2 regions of the Nocardioides proteolyticus genome follow, and region 2 is predicted to be linked to the other one. Evidence: predicted binding sites of a transcription regulator. Region 2 holds the regulator's gene; the other holds the start of a gene.
What was found. The regulator HrcA, encoded in region 2, represses chaperone genes, less so after heat shock. The targets are predictions, from matches to a motif close to TTGGCACTCGNNNNNNNCGAGTGCCAA.
Positions count from the first base shown of each region.

Region 1: a site for HrcA is predicted at 2,755-2,781, ahead of groL (chaperonin GroEL). Genes of this name have one in related genera too.

Region 1 covers NZ_JBNBPO030000021.1:69,945-74,474, forward strand. The annotation lists gene ACPOLA_RS13600 (nitrate/nitrite transporter) at 1-799, opposite strand, end outside; gene groL (chaperonin GroEL) at 999-2,627, opposite strand; gene ACPOLA_RS13610 (ATP-grasp domain-containing protein) at 2,824-3,696, opposite strand; gene ACPOLA_RS13615 (SGNH/GDSL hydrolase family protein) at 3,706-4,530, opposite strand, start outside.
Region 2 covers NZ_JBNBPO030000023.1:19,808-24,337, reverse strand. The annotation lists gene ACPOLA_RS14230 (16S rRNA (uracil(1498)-N(3))-methyltransferase) at 1-603, opposite strand, end outside; gene dnaJ (molecular chaperone DnaJ) at 617-1,780, opposite strand; gene hrcA (heat-inducible transcriptional repressor HrcA) at 1,794-2,819, opposite strand; gene ACPOLA_RS14215 (hypothetical protein) at 3,022-3,759, shown strand; gene ACPOLA_RS14210 (MBL fold metallo-hydrolase) at 3,778-4,530, shown strand, end outside.

The DNA of each region.
Region 1 (4,530 bases), on a different contig from region 2:
CGTGGGCGGTCTTGAGGTACGCCGGCAGGTACACCGAGAAGGCGACGTACCCACCGAAGGCGACGGCGTAGAGCGCGCAGGCCTGCCACGTGATCGGAAGCCTCGACGTCGCCGCCAGCCGCGAGGCGAGGGAGGCCGTCGGCAGCGTCCTGCCGGGGGCGTCCCGCAGCAGCAGCCAGGCCACCACGGCGTAGACGGCCAGGATGGCCGCCGTGATCAGGAACGGCGACCGGTGGCCGAGGCCGTCGTAGAGGCGGACGGTGGTGAGCGCACTGATCGCGGTGCCGCCCATGCCCGCCCCGAAGATGCCGATCGCGAGTCCGCGGCGCTCCGGCGGGAACCAGGCGTTGACGAAGGGGACACCCACGGCGAACGCCGTGCCGCCGATGCCGAGGAAGAAGCCTCCCACCAGGATCAACGAATAGGAGTCCAGCGCGAAGAAGGCCACGAAGAGGACCGGGACGATCGTCGCCGCGGACACCAGCGGGAACATGACGCGTCCGCCGAACCGGTCGGTCAGGGCGCCGACGACGATCCTGCCGAGGGACCCGACGATCACCGGCACCGCGACCATCAGGGAGACGTCGGCCTCGCTCAGGTCGCCGAGGACTCCGGAGTCCCGGAACAGCGGCCCGAGAGGACTGATGAGCGCCCAGGCCCAGAAGTTCACCACGAAGCCCACCGTGGCGATCCCGAGCATCAGCCATGGGGAGCCGGACCGGGCCTCCGTGGCCTGGTCGTGGGTGTCGCTCCCTGTGGCAGCCGTCAATGTGCCTCCGGCACCTCGCGCGTGGTCCATGGTCCGACCCTCGCACCCGACTGACACCCGGTCACAGGGGCCTAGGTACCCCGGCCTCGGGACCAATATCCGCCCTCAGATGACATTGGTCCCGGCGCGGCGGGGCCCCGTGCGGCCCGCTCCGGGCCGTCCTCCGGAAAAAGCACAGGGCCCCCGCCGGAGCGGGGGCCCTGCGAAGGGGTTCTGCTGGGGGCCGGACTCAGAAGTCCATGCCGCCCATGCCGCCGGTCGGGTCGCCCGCGGGGGCGGCCTTCTCCGGCTTGTCGGCCACGACGGCCTCGGTGGTGAGGAACAGCGCGGCGATCGACGCGGCGTTCTGCAGCGCCGAGCGGGTCACCTTGGCCGGGTCGATGATGCCCTCGCCCAGCAGGTCGACGTACTCGCCGGTCGCGGCGTTGAGGCCCTGGCCGACCGGGAGGCCGGCGACCTTCTCCGCCACGACGCCGCCCTCGAGGCCGGCGTTGATCGCGATCTGCTTCAGCGGCGCGGAGAGCGCCACCTTCACGATGTTGGCACCGGTCGCCTCGTCGCCGTCGAGCTCGAGCTTGTCGAAGGCCGACGAGCCGGCCTGGACCAGCGCGACGCCACCACCGGGGAGGATGCCCTCCTCGACGGCCGCCTTCGCGTTGCGGACGGCGTCCTCGATGCGGTGCTTGCGCTCCTTGAGCTCGACCTCGGTCGCCGCGCCGACCTTGATGACGGCCACGCCGCCGGCCAGCTTGGCGAGGCGCTCCTGGAGCTTCTCGCGGTCGTAGTCGGAGTCGGACTTCTCGATCTCCGCGCGGATCTGGTTGACCCGGCCCTCGATCTGGGCGGCGTCGCCGGCGCCCTCGACGATCGTGGTCTCGTCCTTGGTGACGACGACCTTGCGGGCCTGGCCGAGCAGCTCCAGGCCGGCGGTCTCGAGCTTGAGGCCCACCTCCTCGGAGATGACCTGGCCGCCGGTGAGGATCGCGATGTCCTGCAGCATCGCCTTGCGGCGGTCGCCGAAGCCGGGCGCCTTGACCGCGACGGACTTGAAGGTGCCGCGGATCTTGTTGACGACCAGGGTCGACAGCGCCTCGCCGTCGACGTCCTCGGCGATGATGACGAGCGGCTTGCCCGACTGCATGACCTTCTCCAGCAGCGGGAGCAGGTCCTTGACGTTGCTGATCTTGGAGTTGGCGATCAGGACGTAGGCGTCCTCGAGCACGGTCTCCATGCGCTCGGGGTCGGTGACGAAGTAGGCCGAGATGTAGCCCTTGTCGAACCGCATGCCCTCGGTGAGCTCGAGGTCGATGCCGAACGTGTTCGACTCCTCGACCGTGATCACGCCCTCCTTGCCGACCTTGTCCATCGCCTCGGCGATGGCGTCGCCGACGGTGGTGTCGCCACCGGCGGAGATCGTCGCGGTGGCCGCGATCTGCTCGCGGGTCTCGACCTCCTTGGCCATGCCGAGCAGCTGCTCGGACACGGCGGAGACGGCCGACTCGATGCCGCGCTTGAGACCCATCGGGTTCGCGCCCGCGGCGACGTTGCGGAGGCCCTCCTTCACGAGCGCCTGCGCGAGCACGGTCGCCGTCGTCGTGCCGTCACCGGCGACGTCGTCGGTCTTCTTGGCGACCTCCTTGACCAGCTCGGCGCCGATCTTCTCGTAGGGGTCCTCGAGCTCGATCTCCTTGGCGATGGACACACCGTCGTTGGTGATCGTGGGGGCGCCCCACTTCTTCTCCAGCACGACGTTGCGGCCCTTGGGGCCGAGGGTGACCTTGACGGCGTCTGCGAGCGTGTTCATGCCACGCTCGAGGCCGCGCCGGGCCTCCTCGTTGAAAGCAATCAGCTTCGGCATAACTCCTGCGATTCCTTCGCAATCGAGTTGTGGGGATCCGGCTCGTTGCCCGCGACGGACGGCCAGGCCGACCGGTGGACCCTTCCCACCGTCGCTGCTGACCTCAACTCCCCGGACCGGGGTCTTTTTGTCACTCTCATGAGGAGAGTGCCAACGTCATGTTTAGCACTCGCCCCCTGCGAGTGCAAGCGGTGGGTCACCCGTCCAGCCGGGCCACGACCAGGTCGGCGAACCGGCCGGCGTTGTCCGGCGCCACGTCGAGGTAGAGGCCCGGCTCGATGAGCTCCAGCTCGCTGACGACCCACGCGTCCTGCCAGCGCATCAGGTCCACCCGGGCGTAGGCGAGGTCGGCCTCGCGGCCCGACGCGCCGGCCGCCACGCGTCGTACGACGTCCTCGGCGAGGGCCGCCCGCGCCCGGTCCAGCGGCACCGCCCGGCTGCTGCCGCCGTAGGACTCGTGGACCCGGACCTCCTCGCCGGCGACCGCCTTGTCGACCTGCGCGACGGCCCTGCCCTCCAGCACGAAGACGGAGGTCTCGCCGCTGGTGCGCACCGACTCGACCAGGGGCTGGACCACCCACGGTCCGCGGACCAGGCCCTCCAGCCGCTCGTCGCGCACGGAGGCGGCCACCACCAGCCCCACTCCCCCGGCGCCGACCCGCGGCTTCACCACGACGGTCCCCCAGCGCGCGAGCGCGTCGCCGAGCCCGGTGGCCAGGGTGCGGTCGTCGAGCAGCGCGGTCGGCACGACCGGCGCCACGGCGTCGGTGCCGGCGAGCTCGAGGAGGTAGGCCTTGTCGGCGTTCCAGGCGAACACCTCCGCGCCGTTGAGCAGCGGCGTCGACTCCTCGACGCGTCGGGCCCAGGCGAGGAACTCGGGCAGCCGCCGGTGGTAGTCCCACGTCGAGCGGGCCGCGACCAGGTCGGCGCGCGCCCAGTCGACCGCGGGGTCGTCCCAGCACGCCCACCGGGCGTCGACCCCTCGCTCGGCCAGGGCCCGGACCAGCAGGTCGCCTCCGGGCTCACCGTCGGGGAGCAGGCTGAACGTCGCGAGCACGACCGTGGGCACCGGGCGACCCTACGCAGGGGCCCACGATCCGCGCTCGTCGGCCTCCGGGCCGGCGCTGCCGGGAGCCGGGCGCTCGAGGACGACCGGCGGGTGGTGGCCGAACGGCACCCTCTCCGCGTGGCCGAGCGCCAGCAGCACCGACGGCAGCAGCGCCTTGGCCGTCCGCTTGTAGCCGAGGGCGCTCGGGTGGAACCGGTCCAGGCTGAACATCTCGTCGGGGTTGGTGATGAAGAACGGTCCGACGACGTGGGCGAGGGACACCGCGTGCGCCCCGTTGCGCACGGCGGCCTCCGCCTGGGCAACGGCCAGCTGGCGGGAGACCCGGGACCCGAGGGCCCGCAGCGGTTGCGGCACCGGACGGAGCGCGCCGAGGTCGGGACAGGTGCCGACGACCACCTCGGTGCCCTCCTCGCGGAGGCGCACCAGCGCCTCCTCGAGGTAGGCGACCGACGCCGAGAGCGGCACTCGGTGGGTGACGTCGTTGCCGCCGACCACGATGACCGCGACGTCGGCGCGGTAGCCCGGCGGCAGTCCGTCCAGCTGTGCCGCGAGTGCGGACGTCTCCGAGCCGACCACCGCACCGGTGGTCAGCCGCACGGAGCGGTGCACCTCGTTGGCGAGGCCGCGGGCCAGCCGGGCGCCGAGGGTGTCCTTCGGGCGCTCGGCGCCCAGCCCGGCCGCGATCGAGTCCCCGAGCAGGAGGAGGTCCAGCGGCTCGCCGTACGACGGCTTCCAGGTGCGGTCGGCGTCGAGGGCCTCCTCGCCGAGCGGCTTGCCGATCGCCTGCCGTGCCCGCGCTGCCTGGCGGCGCAGCAGCTCGCGGGTGCCGCCGGC
Region 2 (4,530 bases):
ACCGCCCTCCGGACCCACCACCACGACCACCTCGCCGGCGGTCGGCACCGCCACCCGGGCCAGCGGCTCGCCGGCCTCCTCGTGCAGCGCCACCGCGGCGTCGGCGGTCGCGACCCGGGCGAGCACCTCGCTCGTGCCGGCCAGCGGGGTGACCTCGGGATGCCAGGCCCGCCGCGACTGCTTGGCCGCCTCGCGCGCGGTGGCCTGCCACCGGGCGTGGGACCTCGTGGCCCGCTCGCCCTTCCACACCGCGACGCTGCGCGTCGCCGCCCACGGCACGATCCGCGCCACCCCGATCTCGGTGAGCACCTCCACGGCCAGCTCGCCGCGGTCGCCCTTCGGCAGCGCCTGCACGACCGTGAAGCGGGGAGCGGGCTCGGGCCGGTCGTCGACCTGCGTGGCGAGCACCGTGAAGGAGCGCTTGGACGTCTCGGTCACCGTCCCGGTCACCACGCGGCCCGCGCCGTCGGTGAGCTGCACCGCCTGACCCACGCGCAGGCGTCGTACGACGACGGCGTGGTGGGCCTCGTCGCCCTCGACGACGACGTGGTCGCCCTCCCCGACACCGGCCAGGGCGGGGACGAGGTGCTGCGGCAGCGTCACCGGTCGGGGGGCGTCAGTGCGCGGTGAACGCGTCGCGCAGCCGGCCGAACACCGACTTGTGCGCCGGCCGGACATCGCCGCTCGGCTGCTCCTCGCCGCGGATCTCGGCGAGCTCGCGGAGCAGCTGCTCCTGGCGCGCGTCGAGGCGGGTCGGCGTCTCGACGGCGACGGTGACCACCAGGTCGCCGCGACCCCCACGGAGGCCCGGCACCCCGCGACCGCGCAGCAGGATCTCGTGGCCCGACTGCGTCCCCGGCGGGATGGTCAGCTCGAAGTCCGTCTCCAGGCCGGCGTCGGCGGGGTCGGGCAGGTCGGCCTCGAGGGTGGGCATGGTGATCGTGGTGCCGAGGGCGGCGGCCGTCATCGGGACCGAGACGGTGCAGTGCAGGTCGTTGCCGTGGCGGTTGAACACCGGGTGCTGCGCGACGTGGATCTCGACGTAGAGGTCGCCTGCGGGACCGCCACCGGGGCCGACCTCCCCCTGCTCGGCGAGCTGCACGCGGGTGCCTGTGTCGACGCCGGCGGGGATCTTCACCGTGAGCGTGCGGCGCGACCGGACCCGGCCGTCGCCGGCGCACTCGCGGCAGGGGTCGGGGATGACGGTGCCGAAGCCGCGGCAGGCGGCGCACGGGCGGAGGGTGCGGATCTCGCCGAGGAACGATCGCTGCACCTGGGCGACCTCGCCCGCCCCCCGACAGGTCTCGCAGGTGACCGGCCGGCTGCCGGGCGCAGCGCCGTCGCCGCCGCAGGTCGAGCAGCGCACGGCCGTGTCGACCTTGAGCTCGCGGGAGACGCCGAAGGCCGCCTCGGCGAGGTCGACCTCGAGCCGGATCAGGGCGTCCTGGCCGCGTCGCGTGCGCGGGCGCGGACCGCGACCGCCGGCCGCCCCCGGTGTGCCGCCGAAGAAGGCGTCCATGATGTCGGTGAAGGAGAACCCGGCGCCTTGGCCACCGAAGCCGCCGCCGAACGGGTCGCCTCCGCGGTCGTAGGCGGCACGCTTCTGCGGGTCCGAGAGCACCTCGTAGGCGGCGGAGACCTGCTTGAACCGCTCCTGGCTCTCCGGATCGGGGTTGACGTCGGGGTGGAGCTGCCGCGCGAGGCGCCGGTAGGCCTTCTTGATGGCGTCGGCGTCCGCGTCGCGGTCGACGCCGAGCAGCTCGTAGGGGTCCTGGCTCACGTGGTGTTCGCTTTCAGCTCTCGTCGAGGATGCGCGAGACGTAGCGCGCCACTGCGCGCACGGCCGCCATCGTTCCTGGGTAGTCCATCCGGGTCGGGCCCACGATGCCCAGCGAGGCCAGCGCGTCGTCGGGGCCGTAGCCGGTCGCCACGACGCTGGTCGACGCCAGCTCCTGGTAGGGGCCCTCGGTGCCGATCCGCACCGTCACCGCGCCGCTGCTGGTCGCCTCGCCGAGCAGCTTGAGGAGCACGACCTGCTCCTCCAGCGCCTCGAGGAGGGGCTTGACCGAGGTGTCGAAGCTGTCTCCGAACCGGGCGAGGTTGGCGGTGCCGCCGACCGCGACCCGCTCGTCGGAGCGGTGGTCGCTCATCGCCTCGACGAGGGCCTCGACCACCGCCACCATCGTCGCCGACGGCTGCGGACCACCCTCCTCGGCCTTGACCAGGTCGTCGAGCGCAGCGGCCGCGTTGGCGATCACCTCGCCGGTCGCGGCGAGGTTGACCCGGGACCGCAGGGCGGCGAGGTCGTCCTCGGCGAGCTCGCTGTCGAGCTCGACGAGCCGCTGCTCGACCCGGCCGCTGCTGAGGATGAGCACCAGCAGCAGTCGGGTGGGCGTGAGGGCGACGATCTCGATGTGGCGCACGGTGGAGCGGGACAGGGTGGGGTACTGCACGACGGCGACCTGCCGCGTCAGCTGGGCCAGCAACCGCACGGAGCGCCGGACCACGTCGTCGAGGTCGATCGCGCCGTCGAGGAAGCTCGCGATCGCCCGCCGCTCCGCCTGCGTCATCGGCTTCACCGTCGACAGCCGGTCGACGAAGAGCCGGTAGCCCTTGTCGGTGGGGACCCGGCCGGCGCTGGTGTGGGGCTGCGCGAGGTAGCCCTCGTCCTCGAGCGCCGCCATGTCGTTGCGGATCGTCGCCGGCGAGACGTTGAGGTGGTGACGCTCGACCAGGGCCTTGGACCCCACCGGCTCCTCGGTGGCGACGTAGTCCTCGACGATCGCGCGCAGGACCGCGAGCCTGCGTTCCTCCTGCATGCCCACCTCCTGACCACGGCCGTTGGCGGCCGTCCGACGACGCCCGCTGGCACTCCGCTCTGACGAGTGCCAATGCTACCGCTGCCGTGGCGGGAACCGACGAGTCGCGCCCCGCGGCCAGGCGACCCGGCCGGGCGGGGTTGCCGGCGCCGTACCCTTCGACATAGGTTAGGCTCACCTTAGACACAGGAGAGGTCCGGCGATGACGGGGCACCACGGCGCGGAGACGGTCCGCACGGAGATCAGCCGGCTCGCGGCTGCCGCGCGCAGCATCCTCTCCTGTCCGGCCGAGGTCCAGCTGGTCGTCGACGGGGTCGATGACGTCACCGCCGACCTCGGCGGGACGCACCTGGAGATGCACGACCGCACCGGGCACCCGGTCTTCTCATGCCCGGCGGGCTCCGCCCTGGCGGCGGCGGCGACCGAACGGCGCGCCGCGCTGCTCACCGTCGACAGCGGCCTGGGCCGTCCCGGCTCGGCGGACCGGGACGCGTCGCTGACGCTGTCCGGCCGGCTCTCGGCGAGCGGGGCCGAGCAGTGCCCCTGCTCGCCCGAGGCGCGGATCGAGGTGCGGCTGCACGTCGACTACGTCCTCCTGTCGCGGCCGGCCACCCACGGCGGGCCGCACCTCCGGGTTCCCGTCGGCGCGTTCACCGCCGACCAGCACGAGCTCAACCGGGGCTTCCTGCAGCGCGCTGCCGAGCACGCCAACCTCTGTCACCAGGCCGAGCTGCGCCGCGCCGTCGCCGCCACCACCGGAACCCACCTCGGTCGGGTGCTCGGGGTCCACCTCCACCACCTGCGGCGCGACGGCGTCGACCTGCAGTGGGTCGACCCGGACGGCGGGCACGCGCGCCGGCTCACGTTCGCGCGCCCGGCGGCGACCAGCCAGGAGCTGGGCGAGCTGCTGCGCTCGGAGCTGCACGCCGGTCTGTGCTGAGGCCGATACCCTGACGGCGTGCCGTTCCACGAGGTCGCCGACCGGGTCTGGGTCTGCCGCCATCCCTGGCTCGACCTCAACGTGACCGCCGTCGGCGGTGATCGGGGCCTGGTCGTGGTGGACACCCACGGCTCTGCCGCCGCCGCCCGCGAGGTCCTCGGCGAGGTCCGCGCCCTCGGCGCCGGAGAGGTCGTCGCCGTGGTCAACACCCACGAGCACTTCGACCACACCTTCGGCAACGCCACCTTCGCCGAGGAGTACGACGACGTGCCCGTCCACGCGACCGAGGAGGCCGCCGCCCGCACCATCGCCGCCGGCGAGCGGGTGCAGGAGGAGTACCGCCGCTCCGCGGACCCCCGAGCGGCGGAGGTCCTGGCCACCACCATCAGGCCCGCCGACCGCACCTTCTCCAGCGCCGCGGTGATCGACCTCGGCGACCGCCAGGTGGAGCTTGTCCACCCCGGCCGGGGCCACACCGCCGGTGACCTGGTGGTGCGGGTGCCGGACGCCGACGTGCTCGTCGCCGGAGACCTGCTGGAGGAGTCCGCTCCCCCGGCGATCGGGGCGGACTCCTGGCCGCTCGAGTGGCCGCTCACCCTGGATCTGGTGCTCGGGCTGCTCACCGCCGAATCCGTGGTGGTGCCCGGGCACGGGGCCGTGGTGGACCGGGGCTTCGTGGAGTCCCAGCGCGGCGACCTCGGCGTGGTGGCGGAGACCATCCGCGACCTGGCCACCCGGGGCGTGCCCGTGGCGGAGGCGCTCGGCGCCGCG